DNA from 2 places in the Planococcus sp. APC 3906 genome. Region 1 is predicted to be linked to the other one. Evidence: predicted binding sites of a transcription regulator. Region 1 holds the regulator's gene; the other holds the start of a gene.
The links. The regulator LexA, encoded in region 1, represses DNA repair genes until DNA is damaged. The targets are predictions, from matches to a motif close to CGAACATATGTTCG.
Positions count from the first base shown of each region.

Region 2: a site for LexA is predicted at 2,371-2,384, ahead of ruvA (Holliday junction branch migration protein RuvA). Genes of this name have one in related genera too.

Region 1 is NZ_JASDCW010000004.1:131,940-142,321, forward strand. It holds gene glnA (type I glutamate--ammonia ligase) at 1-933, shown strand, start outside; gene QMA09_RS04145 (TM2 domain-containing protein) at 981-1,298, opposite strand; gene QMA09_RS04150 (hypothetical protein) at 1,538-1,738, shown strand; gene QMA09_RS04155 (hypothetical protein) at 1,911-2,105, shown strand; gene QMA09_RS04160 (class I SAM-dependent methyltransferase) at 2,176-2,910, shown strand; gene lexA (transcriptional repressor LexA) at 2,971-3,591, opposite strand; gene yneA (cell division suppressor protein YneA) at 3,757-4,074, shown strand; gene QMA09_RS04175 (YneB family resolvase-like protein) at 4,071-4,724, shown strand; gene QMA09_RS04180 (DUF896 domain-containing protein) at 4,783-5,016, shown strand; gene tkt (transketolase) at 5,141-7,138, shown strand; gene QMA09_RS04190 (YneF family protein) at 7,766-8,002, shown strand; gene QMA09_RS04195 (alpha/beta hydrolase) at 8,085-9,029, opposite strand; gene QMA09_RS04200 (hydroxymethylglutaryl-CoA lyase) at 9,042-9,941, opposite strand; gene QMA09_RS04205 (acetyl-CoA C-acetyltransferase) at 9,997-10,382, shown strand, end outside.
Region 2 is NZ_JASDCW010000003.1:118,880-129,261, forward strand. It holds gene obgE (GTPase ObgE) at 1-165, shown strand, start outside; gene QMA09_RS03265 (ACT domain-containing protein) at 193-645, shown strand; gene pheA (prephenate dehydratase) at 661-1,530, shown strand; gene QMA09_RS03275 (transcription repressor NadR) at 1,759-2,292, opposite strand; gene ruvA (Holliday junction branch migration protein RuvA) at 2,420-3,016, shown strand; gene ruvB (Holliday junction branch migration DNA helicase RuvB) at 3,036-4,040, shown strand; gene queA (tRNA preQ1(34) S-adenosylmethionine ribosyltransferase-isomerase QueA) at 4,056-5,108, shown strand; gene tgt (tRNA guanosine(34) transglycosylase Tgt) at 5,105-6,247, shown strand; gene yajC (preprotein translocase subunit YajC) at 6,285-6,560, shown strand; gene QMA09_RS03305 (post-transcriptional regulator) at 7,071-7,388, shown strand; gene secDF (protein translocase subunit SecDF) at 7,454-9,730, shown strand; gene QMA09_RS03315 (LapA family protein) at 9,859-10,218, shown strand; gene recJ (single-stranded-DNA-specific exonuclease RecJ) at 10,312-10,382, shown strand, end outside.

The sequences.
Region 1 (10,382 bases):
TTCTTCTTGTTCAAATTAGACGAGCGCGGCGAACCATCTTTGGAATTGAACGACAATGGCGGTTATTTTGACTTGGCGCCGATGGACCTTGGCGAAAACTGCCGCCGCGACATCGTGCTTGAGCTGGAGGAAATGGGCTTTGAAATCGAAGCATCCCACCACGAAGTAGCACCTGGCCAACACGAAATCGACTTTAAATACGCGGATGCTGTCAAAGCATGCGACGATATCCAAACATTTAAATTAGTGGTTAAAACCATTGCACGCAAACACGGCCTGCACGCAACATTCATGCCGAAGCCATTGTTCGGCGTCAACGGATCAGGGATGCACATGAACGTTTCCCTATTCAAAGGCAACGAAAATGCTTTCTTGGATGAAGACGGCGAATTGAAGTTGAGCGAAACAGCTTACCAATTCCTTGCAGGAATTCTTGAGCACGCTGAAGGGTTCACAGCTATTACGAACCCGACAGTCAACTCTTACAAACGCCTTGTACCTGGCTACGAAGCACCTTGCTACGTTGCATGGTCTGGACAAAACCGCAGCCCGTTGATCCGCATCCCGGCATCACGCGGATTGTCGACACGCGTAGAAGTACGTTCTGTTGACCCTGCTGCAAATCCTTACTTGGCAATGGCTGTATTATTGGCTGCTGGCCTTGACGGCATCAAGAAGAAAATGACGCCGCCTAAAGCTGTAGACCGCAATATCTACGCAATGAACAGAAAAGAGCGCGAAGCTGTCGGCATCCAAGATCTTCCGCCAACATTGTACGCAGCTCTGCAAGAGTTCCAAAGCAACGAAGTGATGACAAAAGCACTTGGATCACACATCACAAACAACTTTGTAGAAGCGAAAGAAATCGAGTGGGATATGTTCCGCATTGCGGTTCACCCATGGGAGCGCGAGCAATACCTGAAAATGTATTAAGCAAAATGAAACCGCCAGCGCAAATTGCGCTGGCGGTTTTTTAATAATTATGCAATTCTTTCTGCAGGTGATGTAGCCAAAACTTTTTGGATTAGATCTGCTTCAATTTCTGTGTTTCTTGCGCGCAAACGCCCGCCGATAAAGAAAACATCAATCAATGCCCATATTCCAAAACCGCCTAATGTTAATGTCATCGCAATTCCTACACCGATGTCTCCCAAATAATATCTGTGTGCACCGATCGGCGCCAAGAAGAACCAGAGAAGATAGGCTGCCGCCGTGCTCTTTTTCTTGTCCTCATATTCACCATTCAATAACGTCAATTGCTGTGCATTTAAATTCTGTTTTGCTAAAAGATTATCCATCTTTTCTCTCACTCCCCTTATAATTTGATTTTACTAATTTTTTAGCATTTGTAAAGCTAATTAACTAATTAAAATACATAAAATGTATTTTTATTTTTAAAATTTTTTCCGGAATTATTATTATGAAGCGTTTAGCGCAATGGGCACCGGGGTATTATTTAATAGAATTCATAAATAGGATTAATAACCCGTACTGAATTTTCTTAGTGCTTAAGAAGATTTTGTGGGGGGTGATTAATTTGACAAAAATTCAAGGGGTAAAAGATCTGCTGAAGTATTTAGAATCAGCAGGGTGCCCGATGACTGAAGAGCAGATTAATGAAGGCATTGCAAAAAGGCAGATTCCACATAGCCAGTCCTACGCCAATACAATCTTTTTTGACTTGAGGCATATCGATTGGTGGATTTCGGAACAGCAAAAGCAAGAAAGCAAAAATTGAATACGATCTTCGGAAAACCGGTACCCCGGATTCGGCTCCCCAAGAGTCCGTATCCGGGGTTTTCCCTATTTTTTTATGCGATTGAATTCAAAAAAAGAATGCACAACACACCCCTTTCATGGTGTATGATAGACAGAAGCGAAAATAATCTGATTTTAAGGAGGCCCTATGCATGAAAACTTTTCAAGTGGAATTTTATTTTGACCAAGGCAATACTATTGTCCTGACATCATATGCAGAAGATAAGGAATCAGCATTGCGGAATATTCCTACCCATGGCACGTTTGAAATTACTGACCAGGACAACGATCGCCTATACCGTATCACCATCACTCAAGTAAAATACATCATGGTCTATGAATTATAAGGCCTGAAGCATCGCGTTTTATCGGATGCTTTTTTTATGCAGAAAATTAATGGCAGGGAGCTGGCTATGGATGGAATACAGAGGTTCAAGTGTTTACGATGAAAAAGATTTTTTGAATCGTTATTTAAAGCGGCGCAACCGCAAAGAAAGTCCAAACAACGCGATTGAAGAACCGATAATTTGGAAGCTGGCTGGCGACGTCAAAGGCAAAGAAATTTTGGATCTGGGCTGCGGAGACGGCTCATTCGGCCAAAAGCTGCTTGCGGCAGGGGCGGCATCGTATACAGGGATTGAAGGCTCTACAGAGATGGCGCAATTGGCTACCAAAGCCACAGCGTCTCTGGGAGGGGAAATCGAAACAGCAGACCTTGAGCTGTTTAAAGCAAACGGTGCGCAATACGATTTGATCGTCTCCCGTTTTGTCATCCATTACCTGTCAGATATCGAGCGCTTGTTTGAAGAAGTCCACCGCTCGCTGCTGCCGGGCGGGAAATTCGTTTTCACTGTACAGCACCCGGTTACCACAGCAGCATTTACCAGCAAAGACCAAGGGGAGCTTAGAGGCGATTGGCTGGTGGATGATTATTTCAAGGAAGGCAAACGCCAAGAACCTTGGATAGGAAAGACGGTCGTCAAGCATCACCGGACAATTGAAACCTATTTCACAGCGCTTGCGAATGCAGCGCTTACTGTAACGGCACTCAAAGAGGGCCATCCTGTGCGGGCCAATTTTGATTCCGATGCTGAGTTTGAACGGCGGGAACGCATTCCGCTGATGCTGATTTTGGCTGGCCAAAAAAAATAATGGCAATTAAAAAAGCGCTGAGAGAAATTTCTCTCGGCGCTTTTATGCTTGTGTATGTGATTAATGTAATTGGCGGTATACGCCGACCACTTTTCCAAGGATGGAGACCTGGTCTACGATGATTGGATCCATCGATGAGTTTTCAGGCTGCAGGCGGAAATAATTGTCTTCTTTGAAAAATCGTTTGACTGTCGCTTCGTCATCAGCGGTCATCGCCACAACGATGTCGCCGTTGTTAGCGGTTTGCTGTTGTTTAACTACGACATAGTCACCATTCAGGATGCCAGCTTCAATCATACTTTCTCCCATGATTTCAAGCATGAAAATATGGTCGTCTTCTGTTCCGTAGGTTTGTGGGAGCGGGAAATATTCTTCCACATTTTCAATCGCAGTGATCGGAACGCCAGCAGTTACTTTACCGACGAGCGGTACATGAAGGACAGGGCTTTTCTCGATCAGTGAATCGTCTGTGCTGATAATTTCGATTGCTCTCGGTTTTGTCGGGTCGCGGCGGATCAAGCCTTTGCTTTCAAGGCGGGCAAGATGGCCATGGACAGTCGAGCTTGATGCCAAGCCAACTGCTTCTCCGATTTCACGTACGGATGGCGGATAGCCCTTAGCCCGGACTTCATCTTTTATGAATGTCAAAATATCTTCTTGGCGCTTCGATACTTTTTTCAACAGTTTCACCTCTTTTTAGTAGTTCAGCATGTTTTCTACCAATAGTATACCAACTTGGGATATGAAATGCAAACATAGGTTCGAATTTATTTGTTGACAAAAACACTTGTTCGCATTAAAGTAAGAACATACATTCCGAACACACATTCTTAGGAGGCGGTTCTTATGACATTCATCCAAAAAAATTCTTACCTGACAGTACTATTTCTTCTGATCCTATCTTTTTCATTTTATTCGGTGTTCACCCATAATGCGCAGGAAGGCCAAATGAGCCTGGTGCAAGTTGAACAAGGCGATACTTTATGGACACTTGCGGAATCTTTCAGCGGCAATACTCCCCATCAGGAGTGGATTGAAGAAATCATGAAGGAGAACGGCTTAAGCACTCCGAAGATCATAGCCGGACAATCGATCAAAATCCCCAGCGAACAACTGAAATTCGCCCCAGACGAAACCACCAAACTGGCGGGTGATGCAGAATGAAGAAATCTGCATTAATTTATTGCCGCGTCAGCACCACGAAAGACACACAGGAAAGTTCACTTGCACGGCAGGAAGAAGAATTATTGAAATTCGCATTTGCACAAGGATACATGGTTTCAGACATCTTTACAGATCAGCACAGCGGCTACGAAATGGACCGGGAAGGGCTTCTGGAGATGCTCAACGTCATTAAAACCGATAAAGTTTCAGCGGTATTCATCCAGGATGAAACCCGCCTTGGCCGTGGCCATGCACGAATCGCGCTGCTTCATGTCATGAAAAAATATGGCGTGGAGGTTTTTACATTGACCGATCAAGGACCCATCGCATTGAACGATATGGATGACATGGTATTGGAGATTTTAGCGGTTGTTGAAGAGTACCAGCGCAAAATACATAATGCCAAGATCAAACGCGGCATGAAACGCGCTGTTGAAAATGGCTACAAGCCTGAACGCAATCTTAAAGGCCGGGGCAACCCTGATGGCCGCGAGCGCTTAGACCTGCCGATCGACCAGATTGTCAGCCTGAAACAGAATGGGCTGACGTTCCATGAAATTGCGGTAACGCTGCAAGGCTTCGGCTATCAGGCAAGCAAAGCAACCGTCCACAGACGCTACAGGGAATTCCTTGAGATGAAAGAAGGCTAATATATTGCAGAAATCCCGCTTCTTTTGTACGATATGGTAGAAGAAAGGCGGGATTCTATTGTTATCACCAGATAAAATAAAACGCATTAACGAATTATCACGAAAATCCAAGACCGCGGGCTTGTCCATTGAAGAGGCAAAAGAACAATCTGCATTGCGCCAGGAATACTTGTCGACTTTCCGCCAAACGATGCGCGGCACAATTGAAAACGTAAAAGTGATTGATCCGGAAGGCAACGATGTTACGCCGGAGAAAGTCAAAAATATTCGGGAGAATAAGTATTTAAATTAATACTTATTCTTTTTTTGTTGTGCCTAGACTTCAGCGCTCGGCTATTGCGCATTTCTAGTTGTATTCTTGCCTATTGTTGACTACACTAGAATAGGATTAAAATTGTTAATGAGAGGATGTTTTTATGTCAAACCATGCAGATCAACTTGCGGTAACTACTATACGTACACTTTCCATCGATGCGATTGAGAAAGCGAACTCAGGGCATCCGGGATTGCCAATGGGAGCAGCTCCTATGGCTTATACATTATGGACTAAACACATGAACCACAACCCGAAAAATCCGAACTGGTTCAACCGTGACCGTTTCGTACTGTCAGCGGGGCATGGTTCAATGCTTTTATACAGCTTGCTGCATTTGAGCGGCTACGGGCTTGAATTGGACGAGATCAAAAACTTCCGCCAATGGGATTCGAAAACACCGGGACATCCGGAATATCACCACACAGTTGGCGTAGAAGCGACAACTGGACCACTTGGCCAAGGAATCGGCATGGCAGTGGGCATGGCTATGGCAGAGCGCCATTTGTCAGCTACATATAATAAAGACAATATGGATGTCATCGATCACCATACCTTCTCTCTTTGCGGAGACGGAGATTTGATGGAAGGTGTCGCAGGCGAAGCGATTTCACTTGCTGGGCATTTGAAGTTGAACAAATTGGTCGTTTTATACGATAGCAATGATATTTCCCTTGACGGCGATCTTGGCATGAGTTTCTCTGAAAACATCCAAAAGCGCTTTGAATCATATGGCTGGAACTACCTGCGCGTAGACGACGGCAACAAGCTGGACGATTTGTCTGAAAAAATTGCGCAAGCGAAACAATCAACGGACAAACCGACATTGATCGAAGTAAAAACAGTCATCGGCTACGGCGCGCCAAACAAATCCGGTAAAGCGGATGCTCACGGAGCACCACTGGGTGAAGCTGAAATGAAACTTGTTAAAGAATATTACAAGTGGACTTTTGACGAAGATTTTTATGTTCCAGAAGAAGTTTATGAAACATTCAATAAAGCGACTGAAGAGCTTGGCGGCAACGCTGAAAAAGCTTGGAACGAATTGTTCGCTAAATACGAAGCGGCACATCCGGAATTGGCTCAGCAGCTGCAAAAAGCGATCAAAGGCGAATTGCCAGAGAACTTCGATGCAGATTTCCCTGTCTACGAAGCTGGTAAAAAACAAGCGACTCGTGCTTCTTCAGGCGACATGGTCAATGCCATTGCAAAAGCCGTGCCATCGTTCTTCGGAGGAAGTGCCGATTTGGCTGGTTCGAACAAAACGACCATCAAAGGCGGCGGCGACTTTGATGCGGAAAATCCAACTGGACGCAACATCTGGTTCGGTGTCCGAGAATTCGCAATGGGAACTGCCCTTAACGGTATGGCTCTCCACGGCGGACTTAACGTCTTCGGGGGAACGTTCTTCGTGTTCAGCGATTATGTGCGCCCAGCAATCCGCCTTGCGGCATTAATGGGATTACCGGTCACATACGTCTTTACACACGACAGTGTCGCAGTAGGCGAAGATGGCCCGACTCACGAGCCAGTCGAACATTTGGCTTCACTACGCGCTATGCCAAACTTGAGCGTTGTGCGCCCGGCTGATGCCAACGAAACCAAAGCAGCATGGAAGCTTGCTGTCACTGCGAAAGGCCACCCGACGCTATTGGTGCTTTCACGCCAAGACTTGCCGGTCCTTGAACACAGCGGCGAATTGGCTGACAGCGGTGTGGAAAAAGGGGCTTACGTTGTATCGCCTGCTGAAAACCCACAAGCGCTCCTGCTTGCAACCGGTTCTGAAGTCAGCCTCGCAGTTTCTGCCCAAAAGCAGTTGGCTGAAGAAGGCATTTCTGTATCCGTTGTTTCCATGCCATCATGGGACCGTTTCGAGAAACAGGAAAAAGCATACAAACAGTCTGTCATCCCGACAACTGTCAAAAAGCGCCTGGCTATCGAAATGGGAACTTCATTCGGCTGGGAACGCTACACAGGCGACGAAGGCGACATTCTATCAATCGACCGTTTCGGTGCAAGCGCACCTGGCGACCGCATCATGAAAGAATTCGGCTTCACTCCTGAAAACGTAGTAGCAAAAGTCAAAGCTCTATTAGGCTAATAAATGTGAATAGCAAAAGACGGAAACAGAACTTGTTTCCGTCTTTTTTAATTTAAAGTATTTATAGCTTTTCATTGCGCTTCAACGCACTTTCATGTCTCGAAGCTAGCGAAGCGATGCAGAGACAGGCGGACGCGTTCCGCGGTCCTGGCTTCAGTCTCCGCCTTCCGCTTCATTCAAAGATATTTTTTTATAACAAGTTATTTCTTTTACTGAAGAAAACAAAAGATTTACTTTCTGCAGTTTCTTTCGTGTTCTCCAGATATGAAGCAAAACAGCGGAGAAAACCGTACTGCTCCTGCAGTGCTGCGCACTTCGTCGCAAAGACATGGCCTCGCTAGCTTCGGCCAATGTCTTGCCTGCGGGAAAGCGAGACAGCCGAGACCCCGCAGGGAGCGAAGCGACTGAGGAGGCTTGGCGCTCGCCCGCGGCAAGCGTAGCTGTTTTGCGGAATATCGGATTAAAGCTAGATAAATTATATATTACACTTCTCGAATAAAATTCAAACATTTATTAGAATCTGTTTCTGCCTAATATTATTTCGTGTCTATAGTCACATCCGGAAATATATAGTATAATCCATTGTGGTGCACTACTTATTTATGCAACACGAAGGGGGTAACAAGAATGGCTACATGGATTTGGATCGTAATCGTTATCGTCGCTTTAATCGCGGGTGTTGCGCTTGGCTTTTTCATCGCACGTCAATACATGATGAAATATTTGAAAGACAATCCACCGATTAACGAAGATATGCTGCGTATCATGATGATGCAAATGGGACAAAAACCGTCTCAGAAAAAAATCAATCAAATGATGCAACAAATGAATAAAGCATCAACTAAACCACCAACTAAAAAATAAGAAGCGCTCCCTGAGTGCTTTTTTCATGACATTAGGTAAATACATCAAAAAACGCCAGCCCTTTAAGGGTTGGCGTTTTTCGTTATACTTTTTCTTCTATAGCCGGTTCAAGCAATGCGTGCTCCCGCAAAAACTGGGCGACGGTTTCTTCGTACTCTTTCGGATGCAGGTTGAAGGATTGTGCATGCGCCCCTTCTTCGAACAGCTTCAGCATTTTCCGGCCCGGCTTCAAATCATGCATTTCCATCGTCATCTGCGGGAGTACGAAGTCATCCGGCAGGCTGTGGATGAATAAAACCGGGTTCATGATTTTTTTAACCGCTTCCCGCGGTGTCACGGTACTGATCAGGTAGCCGTCGCGCAGCCTCATGAAAAACGAGGCGAGTTTCAATGCCAGCGGCGTACGGAGGCGGGTAGTGGTGCGCATGACGTGCAGCACTTGTTCCGAAATGTCGGAATAGGCGCAGTCCGATACGTAAAAATCGGCATCGTCCTGCATGCCGGCATAAAGCAGCGTTGTCGCGGCACCCATCGATTCGCCGTGGATGCCGAAGGTGAGCCCCGGCCCTACGTGGAGCTTCAATGCTTCAACGACCGCTTTCAGGTCGAATTTTTCATAATGGCCAAAACTGGTTGTTTTGCCGCCGGAATCGCCGTGGCGCCGGTGGTCGTAGACGACCGAGTTAAAGCCGAGTTTCTCGAACATGCGGGCATATTTGAATGAGTTGACTTTCGATTCGGTGACGCCGTGGCAAATGACGGCGTAGCGTTTTGTGGCATGGGGTTCCAGGAAGATGGCTTTAACTTGGTAGCCATTTTGGGACTCAATCCACTGTTCGCCTTTTGGCACATTGGCGTACCACACTTCATCGTAGCGTTTGGCAGAGGTTTCACGCTCCAGTATCAAGTCTTCATCTTTTTTCTTTACATACATCAACCTGTTGCTTGCGGCGATGCCAAAAGCGGCTGTCGCCAAAGTAAATGCGCTTGAGACAACTGCGGAAACTTGAAGGATGCGTCTTCTCATTGCCAAAACCCCCTATTTTTTATTTTTGTAGAGGCGGTACATGCCGGTATCCACCGGATTTGAAACATGGGGCTCGATTTTGGCAACTGCTTTACATAAAAGATCCAAGTTGATGCCGGTGTCGATGCCCATGCGGTGAAGCATATTGACGATGTCTTCGGTTGCGGCATTGCCTGTCGCACCTGGTGCAAATGGGCAGCCCCCAAGTCCGCCGGCTGATGCGTCAAAACGGTCGACGCCTGCTTGCAGCGACGCGAAAATATTGGCGAGTGCCATTTTGCGCGTGTCATGGAAATGTGCAGTCATCAGCACATCCGGAAATTCCGTTTTCAAGCGATGGAATAATTCATAGCTTTCCACCGGATTCGCCATGCCGATTGTATCGGCAACGCTCAATTCATCGACACCCCAGTCGACGAATTGTCGGCAAAGTGCGACGGTTTTCTCCGGATCAACTGCGCCTTCAAACGGGCAGTAGAACGCAGTAGAGATGCAGGCGCGGACAAAAATGCCATCTTCTTTCAATTTTAGGATGAGCGGCTCCAAAGCAGCCATGCTTTCGGCCGTTGTTTTATTGATGTTTTTTTTATTGAATGAATCCGATACACCCACGAAAACGGCCAATGCTTTGGCTCCCGACTCAAGGGCCAACGAAATCCCTTTCTCGTTCGGCGTCAAAACAAATTGACGGCCGGTTTTCTCCACGTTCGCCAAAATTTCTTTGGCGTCCGCCATTTGCGGCACCCATTTCGGCGATACGAACGAAGTCAGCTCCATTTCCTGGATGCCAGCTTTTTGCAAGACTTCGATAAATTCAAGCTTGGATTCGGTTGAAACGATTTTTCCTTCGTTTTGCAGGCCGTCCCGAGGGCCGACCTCGATTATCGTGGCTTTATTTGGTAAACTGAACATAGTATCCCTCCCAATACCATTGTATCCAGGAGTAGGAGAAAAGAGCAACTTGCAAATGACCAACAAGGGGGAAATCATTTTGTCACAAGAAATCGTAATTGTAAGCGCTGTCCGTACAGCGGTAGGTTCGTTCCAGGGGGCGTTGAAAGACGTGCCAGCTACCCAATTGGGCGCGATTGTCATCAAAGAGGCTGTAAAGCGTGCGGGCTTGAAGCCTGAGCAAGTATCAGAAGTGATCATGGGCAATGTGCTGCAGGCAGGCCTCGGGCAAAACCCAGCTCGCCAAGCAGCGATCCAATCCGGATTGCCGGAAACGGTGCCAGCGATGACGATCAATAAAGTCTGTGGTTCGGGTTTGAAAGCGATCCATTTGGCGTACCAGGCGATTTACGCAGGGGATGCGGATATTGTTGTGGCAGGCGGCATGGAAAACATGAGCTT
Region 2 (10,382 bases), on a different contig from region 1:
ATCGAGCGTATGTTCAAGATGACCGATTTCTCGCGCGAAGATTCAATTCGCCGCTTCTCCCGCCAAATGCGCGGAATGGGCATTGATGATGCGTTGCGTGAACGCGGCGCTGAAAATGGCGACACGGTCCGCCTGCTTGAATTCGAATTTGAATTCATGGACTGATTGAGAGATTTTTGGGAGGTTTATTGAATGAAGGATGTATCCGAACAACGGTATTATTTGGTGCGTGAAGACGTGTTGACCGAAGCGATGCAAAAGACGCTTGAAGTAAAGCGCCTGCTGCAGCGCGACCGCATGTCGATTTTGGACGCAGTCAATCACGCCGGGCTTTCACGCAGTGCATTTTATAAATATCGGGATGCGGTATTTCCATTCCATTCGATAGTGAAAGAGCGGATCCTGACGGTGTTTTTGCAGCTGGAAGACCGCTCCGGAACGCTTGCCACTTTGCTGCAGTCGGTTGCTGAAGCCGGCTGCAATATTTTGACCATCCACCAGACCATTCCGATCCAAGGGCGCGCGAACGTTACGCTGTCGCTCGATGTGACGGCGATGGAACTGGAATTGGATGCGTTTTTGCAGCAGCTGAAAAAACTCGATTTTGTCGAGTCGGCTGATGTCGTATCAAGCGGATCATCTTAACTTAGGAGTGGTTGAATGGCTGGAGAAAACTTGAAGGACCGCATTTCGTATTTGGGGCCAGAAGCCTCATTCACCCATCTGGCGGCTGTCCGGGTGTTCCCGGAAAGCACGCTAGTGCCGTTTGCCACGATTCCTGAATGCATCGAAGCAGTGGCGGAAGGCCGCGTCGATTACGCGGTCGTGCCGCTTGAAAATGCACTTGAAGGATCTGTATCGTTGACGGTCGATTATTTATTCCATGAAGCGCAATTGTATGTGGCAGCGGAAGTCCTTTCGCCGATCGGCCAGCATTTTCTGGTGCATCCGGAAAATGCGGAAGCCGAATCGTTCGAAGCGATCTACTCTCACCCGCAAGCGCTCGCCCAAAGCCATAAATTCCTGTTCTATACGTACCGGAACACGCCGCTCGAGCAATACAGCTCGACATCAGCGGCGGCCAAAATGGTGTCGGAGCTTCCAGAGCGCCCGATTGCAGCAATTGGCAATGAATTCGCGGCCCATAAATACGGCTTGAAGATTCTGCACCGCGATATCCATGATTTCCATTTCAACCACACGCGCTTTTTCGTGTTGTCGAAAACGAATCACAAATTGGAAATCGCGGGGCATGAAAACGAGATCAAAACGACCTTGATGATCTCGCCGCCGACAGACGACCGTTCCGGCGTGCTCCATCAAATCTTGTCCGTCTTCGCGTGGCGCCAGCTCAATTTAAGCAAAATTGAGTCGCGCCCGCTGAAAACCGGCCTCGGCAATTATTTCTTCATCGTCGACGTGCTGGCAGAAGAAGGCTCGACCATGATGCGCGGCGCGCTCGAAGAACTTTCGGCAATCGGCTGCGAAGTCAAAACGCTCGGCTCGTATTATATGTATAAGAATTCCTGAACAAGACCCCGCAGCCGTGTTGGCTGTGGGTTTTTTTATGTTTGCTGCAAGGGGATTCGATATTTTGCAAAGAAAGTGCGGTATTCTGCAAACAAACTAGTTATTCTGCAAACAAATCCGATATTCTGCAAATAAAACCAGTATTCTGCAAGTAAACTCGATTTGCTGCAAGTAACATAACACTGCCCAATAAAAAACGCGGAACCCTAAGAGGATTCCGCGTTTCATCTATTCAGTGTCTTCGAGCAGGTAGCCGTGCTCGCGCATGGCGGCAACTGCTGCGTCCAATATGCTTTCATTTGCTGCGGTGATGGTGTGGAGGTGAGTGCCGTCGGTCAACTCGAGCAAGTAGCTCGCGCCGGTGTCGCGCACGCGCTTCATGAACGCTTCAACGCTGGCTTCGTCGGAGACGTGGATGCCGGCTGTCAATTCGCCGTAGACGGGGTGCTCGACCGACACGTCTTTCACGGTGGCGCCGGCGCGCACAAGAATTTTCAGTTCATCTTCCGTGTCGCTCGGCAGGTGGCGGCACGCAATTTGCCGGCTCACGGACTGAGAGCCGCTGCCAGCGAGGAAGAGATAGCCGGAACTCGTCGCGATGATCGGCTCGCTGCGTGCTTTCAAAAGCGTCATATCGCTGACGATGACTTGCCGCGAGACGTTGGCGAAAGCGGCAAGTTCGCCGCCGGTCAAAGGCGCATCGGCGGTTTTCAGTTTTTCCAATAAAATCTGGCGGCGCTGTTCTCCGTAAAGTTTTTTCATGATACAACCTCAGCTTTCCGGATAGGATAAATCCATTTTACCACGGACAATTTCCTAACGGGTTTATTTCGTAAAAGGCGAACAAATATGCTATAATCAATAGGTTAAAATAGGGGAGAGAACGTCTATGTACGATTACATAAAAGGGATAGTCACACGCGTGACTCCCGAATATCTGGTAGTTGAACAACAGGGCATCGGCTGGCAGATATTTGCACCGAACCCTTATTCATTTGGCACAGAAGAGCTGCAGGTTTTCCTGTACCATCACGTGCGGGAAGATGCGCATCTGCTATTCGGCTTTACGACGCTGGAGCAGCGTGAATTGTTCCGGAAACTCATTTCGGTGTCTGGCATCGGGCCGAAGGGAGCGCTTGCGATATTGGCAAGCGGTGAACCGCAGCACGTCATCGAAGCGATCGAAAGGGAAGATGAGTCGTATTTGGTGAAATTCCCGGGCGTCGGCAAAAAAACGGCACGCCAAATGATCCTCGATTTGAAAGGCAAGCTGGCGGAGTTTTTCGATGCGCCGTTCTTGACGAACGAATCGCCCGGCTTGTTGGCGGAAGGCGATATCGAACTGGAAGAAGCGATGCTGGCACTTGGTGCACTCGGCTATTCAGAGCGTGAAATCACGAAAGTGAAGCCGCAGCTGAAAGATCTGGGCTTAAACACCGAAGGCTATATGAAGAAAGCTCTTCAATTATTATTGAAACAATCTTGATGAAAAGGAGGCGAACGGCATGGAAGAACGTGTAATCGGCAGCGAAATATCGGAATTTGACGAACGCTTTGAACAGTCGCTGCGCCCGAAATTTCTGTCGCAGTATATCGGCCAGCATAAAGTGAAGCACAACCTCGAGATTTTCATCGAAGCGGCAAAAATGCGCCAGGAAAGCCTGGACCACGTCTTGTTGTACGGGCCTCCTGGACTCGGGAAGACGACGCTCGCTGCGGTCATCGCCAATGAAATGGAAGTCGGCGTGAAAATGACCAGCGGACCGGCAATCGAACGCCCGGGCGATTTGGCGGCCATCGTGTCGTCATTGGAACCGGGTGACGTGCTGTTCATCGATGAAATCCATCGTTTGAACCGCTCAATCGAAGAAGTGCTGTATCCGGCGATGGAAGATTTCTGCCTCGATATCGTGGTCGGCAAAGGGCCGACCGCGCGTTCAGTGCGGCTCGACTTGCCGCCGTTCACGCTGATCGGTGCGACGACGCGCGCAGGCGCCTTGTCTGCGCCGTTGCGAGACCGTTTCGGCGTGCATGCACGCTTGGATTATTACGACACGGAATCGCTGACAGATATCGTCGAGCGCAGCTCAAAGCTCTTTGAAGCGGACATTGCGCCGAACGCCGCGGTGGAAATCGCAAGGCGCTCCCGGGGGACGCCGCGTATCGCCAACCGGCTGCTGAAGCGCGTGCGTGATTTTGCGCAAGTTCGCGGCAACGGCACGATCACGGAAGACATCGCGAGCCAGGCGCTCGAAATGCTGCAAGTCGATCCGCTCGGCCTCGACCACATCGACCATAAATTGCTGGTCGGCATGATCACCCGTTTCCGCGGCGGTCCGGTCGGCCTTGATACGATTGCGGCAAGCATCGGGGAAGAGTCGACGACGATTGAAGATGTCTACGAACCGTATCTGCTGCAAATCGGCTTTATCCAGCGCACGCCAAGAGGGCGCGTTGTCACTGCAATGGCTTATGAGCATTTTCAGATGGAAATGCCTGAATCTAAATAAAGGAAGTTTTAAAAAATGAACGTAAATGATTTTGATTTTGAACTGCCAGAAGAATTGATTGCCCAGACGCCGTTGCTTGACCGTACGTCGAGCCGGCTTTTGGTCATGGATAAAAAAACAGGCGATGTCACGCACCGCCATTTCCGCGACATCGTTGAGCATCTCCATGCCGGCGATACGCTTGTGCTGAACGATACCCGCGTGCTGCCGGCGCGCATGATGGGCGTCAAAGAAGACACAGGTGCGAACATCGAATTGCTGCTGCTGAAAGAAATCGGCGAAGACGTTTGGGAAACACTCGTCAAGCCGGCTAAAAAAGTGAAAATCGGGACCGTAATATCCTTTGGCGAAGGTCTTCTGAAAGCGGAATGCGTCGGGCTTTTGGACCACGGCGGCCGCCATTTCAAAATGGTCTACGACGGCATTTTCTACGAGATTTTGGAGCAATTGGGCGAAATGCCATTGCCGCCGTATATCCGTGAAAAGCTGGAAGACCAGGGCCGCTACCAAACCGTCTTTGCGAAAGAGCGGGGAAGTGCCGCGGCACCGACTGCCGGCCTTCATTTCACCGATGCGCTATTGGACGAGATCCGTGCGAAAGGCGTCAACATCGCCTTCATCACGCTGCATGTCGGGCTCGGCACATTTCGTCCCGTGTCGGTCGATTCGATCGAAGACCACGAAATGCACGCGGAATTCTACCGCATCACCCAAGAAACTGCGGACCTGATCAACAACACGAAAAAAAGCGGTGGACGCGTCATTTCAGTCGGCACAACATCGACGCGCACGCTTGAGTCCGTGGCCAATAAATTCGGCGGCGAATTGCAGGAAGACAGCGGCTGGACGGATATATTCATTTTCCCGGGCTATGAATTTAAAGCGATTGACGGCTTGATCACCAATTTCCATTTGCCGAAATCGACTTTGGTCATGCTCGTCAGCGCATTGTCGAACCGTGACGCCATTTTGAACGCCTATCAAGAAGCAGTCCAAGAACGCTACCGTTTCTTCAGTTTCGGAGACGCAATGTTCATTGAACCAGCGAAAAAGGAGACACAACAATGACACAAGCAGTATGGTACGAACACATAAAAACATGCAAACAGACAGGTGCGCGCCTTGGAATCGTACACACGCCGCACGGTTCGTTCGAAACACCGGCTTTCATGCCGGTCGGCACGCAGGCAACGGTCAAGACGATGTCGCCGGAAGAATTGAAAGCGATGAATGCGGGCATCATCCTCAGCAACACGTATCACCTATGGCTGCGCCCGGGCAATGACGTTATCAAAGAAGCAGGCGGCCTGCACAAATTCATGAACTGGGACCGTCCGATTCTAACGGATTCCGGCGGGTTCCAAGTGTTTTCATTGAGCGAATTCCGAAACATCAAAGAAGAAGGCGTCCATTTCCGCAACCACATGAACGGCGACAAATTATTCCTGAGCCCGGAAAAGGCGATGGAAATCCAGAACGATTTGGGCTCTGACATCATGATGGCGTTTGACGAATGCCCGCCATATCCGGCGACGCATGAATACATGAAATCAAGCGTCGACCGCACATCCCGCTGGGCAGAACGATGCATCGCGGCGCATGCCCGCAAAGAAGATCAAGGTTTGTTCGGCATCATCCAAGGCGGCGAATTCGAAGACTTGCGCCGCCAAAGTGCGCAAGACCTTGTATCGCTTGATTTCCCAGGCTACGCAATCGGCGGCTTGTCTGTCGGTGAACCGAAAGATGTCATGAACCGCGTATTGGAATTCACAACGCCGTTCATGCCAGCTGACAAACCCCGCTATTTGATGGGCGTCGGCTCACCAGATTCGTTGATTGACGGTTCGATTCGCGGCGTCGACATGTTCGACTGCGTCTTGCCAACTCGCATCGCGCGCAACGGCACCTTGATGACAAGCACAGGGCGCTTGAACATCAAGAACGCGAAATTCAAACACGATTTCGGTCCGCTTGACGACAAATGCAGCTGCTACACGTGCACGAATTACTCACGCGCTTACGTTCATCACTTGCTGCGCGCAGATGAAACCTTCGGACTTCGACTTACTAGTTATCATAATCTTCATTTTCTGTTAAACTTAATGGAACAGGTGCGACAAGCGATACGCGAAGACCGCCTGGGAGATTTCCGCGAAGAATTTTTTGAAGCCTATGGTTTCAATAAGCCAAACGCTAAGAATTTCTAATAAGAATAAGAGACAGCGAAGGGGGGAAATTGAAAAAATGGATACAATTATTGCGTTATCACCTTTACTATTAATGTTCTTGTTAATGTGGTTTTTCATCATCCGTCCGGCACAAAAGCGCCAGAAAGCGACAGCTAATATGCAGTCGGAACTACGCCGCGGAGACCGGATCGTAACAATCGGCGGCCTCCACGGAACAGTTGACGCAGTCGACGATGCAACAATTTACATAACTGTTGCAGACGGCACGCGCATGCAATTCGAACGCCAGGCAATCGCCCGCGTTGTGGATGCAGCGAAAACGACGGTCTAATGAAACGATCGCCTTCGATACCGAAGGCGATTTTTTTTAATCGAAAATAATTTAGGTTCACAAATGATTCATCATATTGATACTCCGCAAAACTGCCTCGCTTGCCGCGGGCAAGACATGGGCTGGAGCTAGCGTAGCGATGCAACGCACTTTCATGTCTCGAAGCTAGCATAGCGATTCAGGGACAGGGGGCAGAGTCTTACAGGCTTCTCGTCAGTTTTGCTACTTATCTACAAATTAACAGGACCAAAAAAATTTTTCTTTTCTAATAGAGCGTATCTAGCGAAGGCGCTGCAAAGGGCTAGGCGAAGCAATGAGACGAGTGTTCTTCTCGACTCTTTGCGAGAGCCATGCCCAAAGCGTCCGCAGCGGTGTTCAAGAGCTTGCTTCTTGTGTTTAAGAATTAACCACAACCAAACTTGAAATAAAAGCCATAAAAAATAAAGCCATTGTTCTCAATCTTCCCGCAATCGGCTACAATGGAAAAGAACGGATGGAAGGAGCAAGAAAATGTTAAAATTTACCGATCAATATGATGTCGTTCTGCCTGCGCTTGAAAGCAAGATTGCTGAATTCCGTTATTTTCAATACGATACGTTCTCTGCTGAAGATTTATGGGATTATTGCATTAAGAAAAAATGGCGCAAAAAAGATATCGGGGATATGAGGCTGCATGAAATGGTCAACGGCATTATGGACATCCGTGCATCTGATTTCGTCGCCTACCATCAAGTAGAAGGGCTAAAAGGCGGCAATTGGTTTTCAGAAGGCAATTTAGCGAATCTTGAAGAGCTGCTGCGCCCGACGAAAAAGCCGGATTCCGTTTGACACCTTTCCAGACCTGTTTCATAATGATAGTGCTGTGTTTTCACATCGAGGAGGAATAATTACATATGAAGTCAAGAGGTCGCATTATCGCCTTTTTCTTATTGGTCATTGTACTGTTAGGAACCGTCGGCGCCACGAGTTTACCTATTGCTAAAGACATCAAGCTTGGACTGGATCTGCAGGGCGGATTCGAAGTTCTCTACCAAGTTGAAGCGCTTGAGGAAGGGCAGGAAATTACGGACGCTGTGCTGTCTGACACGGTCAACGCTTTGCGCAGCCGGATCGATGTACTCGGCGTCAGTGAACCGGTCATCCAGATCGAAAGCGGCAACCGCATCCGTGTGCAATTGGCTGGCGTCGAAGACCAGGCCACTGCCCGTGAGCTGTTGTCGACTGAAGCCAATCTGACGTTCCGCAACGCCAACGATGAAGTGATGCTTGCGGGGAACGATCTGAAGCAAGGCGGCGCATCTGCGACATTCGACCAGAATGGCGCACCGATTGTTACGCTTGAGCTGAACGATCCAGGCAAATTTGCTGAAGTCACAAATACGATTTCGCAATTGCCGCCACCGGAAAACGTCCTCGTTATCTGGCTTGATTTTGAAGAAGGCGTTGATTCCTACGTCGAGGAACTTGGCAAGCCGGATCCGAAGTTCGTATCGGATCCACGGGTTTCTCAGCGCATCAATTCGCCATCCGTTGAGATTTCCGGTTCATTTACTGTAGAAGAAACGCAGAATTTGGCCGGCATCTTGAACGCCGGAGCTCTTCCGGTAAGCTTAGAAGAAGTATACTCGACTTCTGTCGGCGCGCAATTTGGCGCACAGGCGCTTGAACAGACCGTATTCGCCGCAGCAATCGGTGTTGCGCTCGTCTTGCTGTTCATGATCGTCCATTACCGGGTTCCAGGGCTGATCGCAGTGGTAACGCTGTCGGTTTACATTTACCTGATCCTCTTAGTGTTCGAATTGATCGGCGGGGTGCTGACACTTCCAGGTATCGCAGCGATCGTGCTGGGTGTCGGGATGGCTGTTGACGCCAATATCATTACTTACGAGCGTATCCGCGAGGAAATGCGTGCTGGGCGTTCGGTGCGTGAATCGTTCAAAGCGGGAGCGGCTTCGTCGTTCTCAGCTATCTTGGACGCTAACGTCACTACGATGATCGCTGCTATCGTATTGTTCATTTTCGGTACCAGCTCTGTCAAAGGTTTTGCGACATTGCTGATCATCTCGATTCTGGTCAGCTTCCTGACCGCTGTCTGGGGTTCACGCGTACTGCTTGGCTTATTGGTTGGCAGCGGTGTAATGGACAATAAATTCAGCTGGTTCGGATTGAATAAATCAAAAGTCCATGATCCGTCAGAGAACAAAGAAATCTATGATTTGACGACGCCATTTGACCGGTTTGATTTCGCCGGCAGCCGCAATAAATTCTTCGCGGCGTCGATCATCACCATCGTGATCGGTATGATCGTCATCGGCGTTTTCCGCTTGAACTTGGGAATCGACTTTACGCAAGGTACGCGAGTTGAAATTACGTCTGATGCGGCTCTTTCCAAAGAGCAGGTTGAAAGCTTCTTGTCGGAAAGCGGCTTTGAGACAGAAGATGTCGTCATTTCCGGCGACGATTCCAATTTGGCTGTAACCCGGTATACGGAAGAATTCAGCCAAGAAGAAATCAATGACTTGAAGTCGGCAGCAGTGGAAGAATACGGCGTCGAGCCGAACGTTTCTACCGTTTCGCCGACGGTCGGCCAGGAATTGGCCAAAAATGCGCTTTACGCACTTCTTATTGCGGCTATCGGCATCGTCATTTACGCGACGTTGCGCTTCGAGTGGCGCATGGGTGTTGCGTCGATCGTGGCGTTGATCCATGATGCATTCTTCATCGTCGCCGTGTTCAGCTTGCTAAGGCTGGAAGTTGATATCACGTTTATCGCAGCTGTGCTGACGATTGTCGGGTATTCGATCAACGATACAATCGTGACGTTTGACCGCATCCGTGAGAACATGAAGCGCGTGAAGAAAATCGAAACGGAAGATCAACTGGCTGATATAGTCAATAGATCATTGCGCCAGACGCTCGTCCGTTCGGTTAATACCGTGCTGACAGTGGTGCTGGTCGTCGTTGCGCTATTGATCTTCGGTGCTCCTTCGATCACCAACTTCTCGATTGCTTTATTGATCGGCTTGATCGCTGGAACGTATTCTTCGATTTTCATCGCAGCCCAGTTATGGCTCGTGCTTAAAAAGCGCGAACTTAACAAAAAAGGCCCGATCGACATCGAGAAACTTGAAGAGAAAAACAAATGGGGTTCTGATGAGCCTGTGGTATAAAGGAAAACTCACTCCGTAAGAGGCATAATGCCCCTTACAGTGGGATAAGTTTATAAAGGAAAAGGAACAGGGTATGGATTTAATGACCCTGTTCTTTTTTTATACTTACGGAAGGAGATGAATTTATTATGAAATTTCAATGGTTGATTTTGCTTGGCCTTATTTTTGCAGTCATCATCGCTTTATTCGCAGTTGTCAATGTCGATTCGGTACCGGTCAACTATGTATTCGGCGAAGCGCAATGGCCGCTAATTCTCGTTATTCTGGTATCGGCGCTGCTCGGCGTACTGCTCAGTTCGACGATTGCCATCATCCGTAATTTTTCGCTGAAGCGCAAAAACAATGCCCTTCAAAAAGAAATCGCTGTCAAAGAATCGCTGATTGCAACGCAGCAGAATGAAATCGCGGAATACCAGAAACTGGATGTCCAGCCGGAAGCAATGGTTGTGACAGACGGCAAAACGGTGGAAGACAAGGAAAGATTTTAAGCTAAAGGAGCGGCCTTCGATGTTAAATGGAGGCAACTCCTTTTTGTCTGGATTTTTTTCCTGTATAATGGACCGGTGAGGAAGTGAATGACGATGATCGAATCCAAAAAAAGATGGCGTTTGACCACTCCCGATGAAGGGCTGGTACAAGCCATACAACAAGA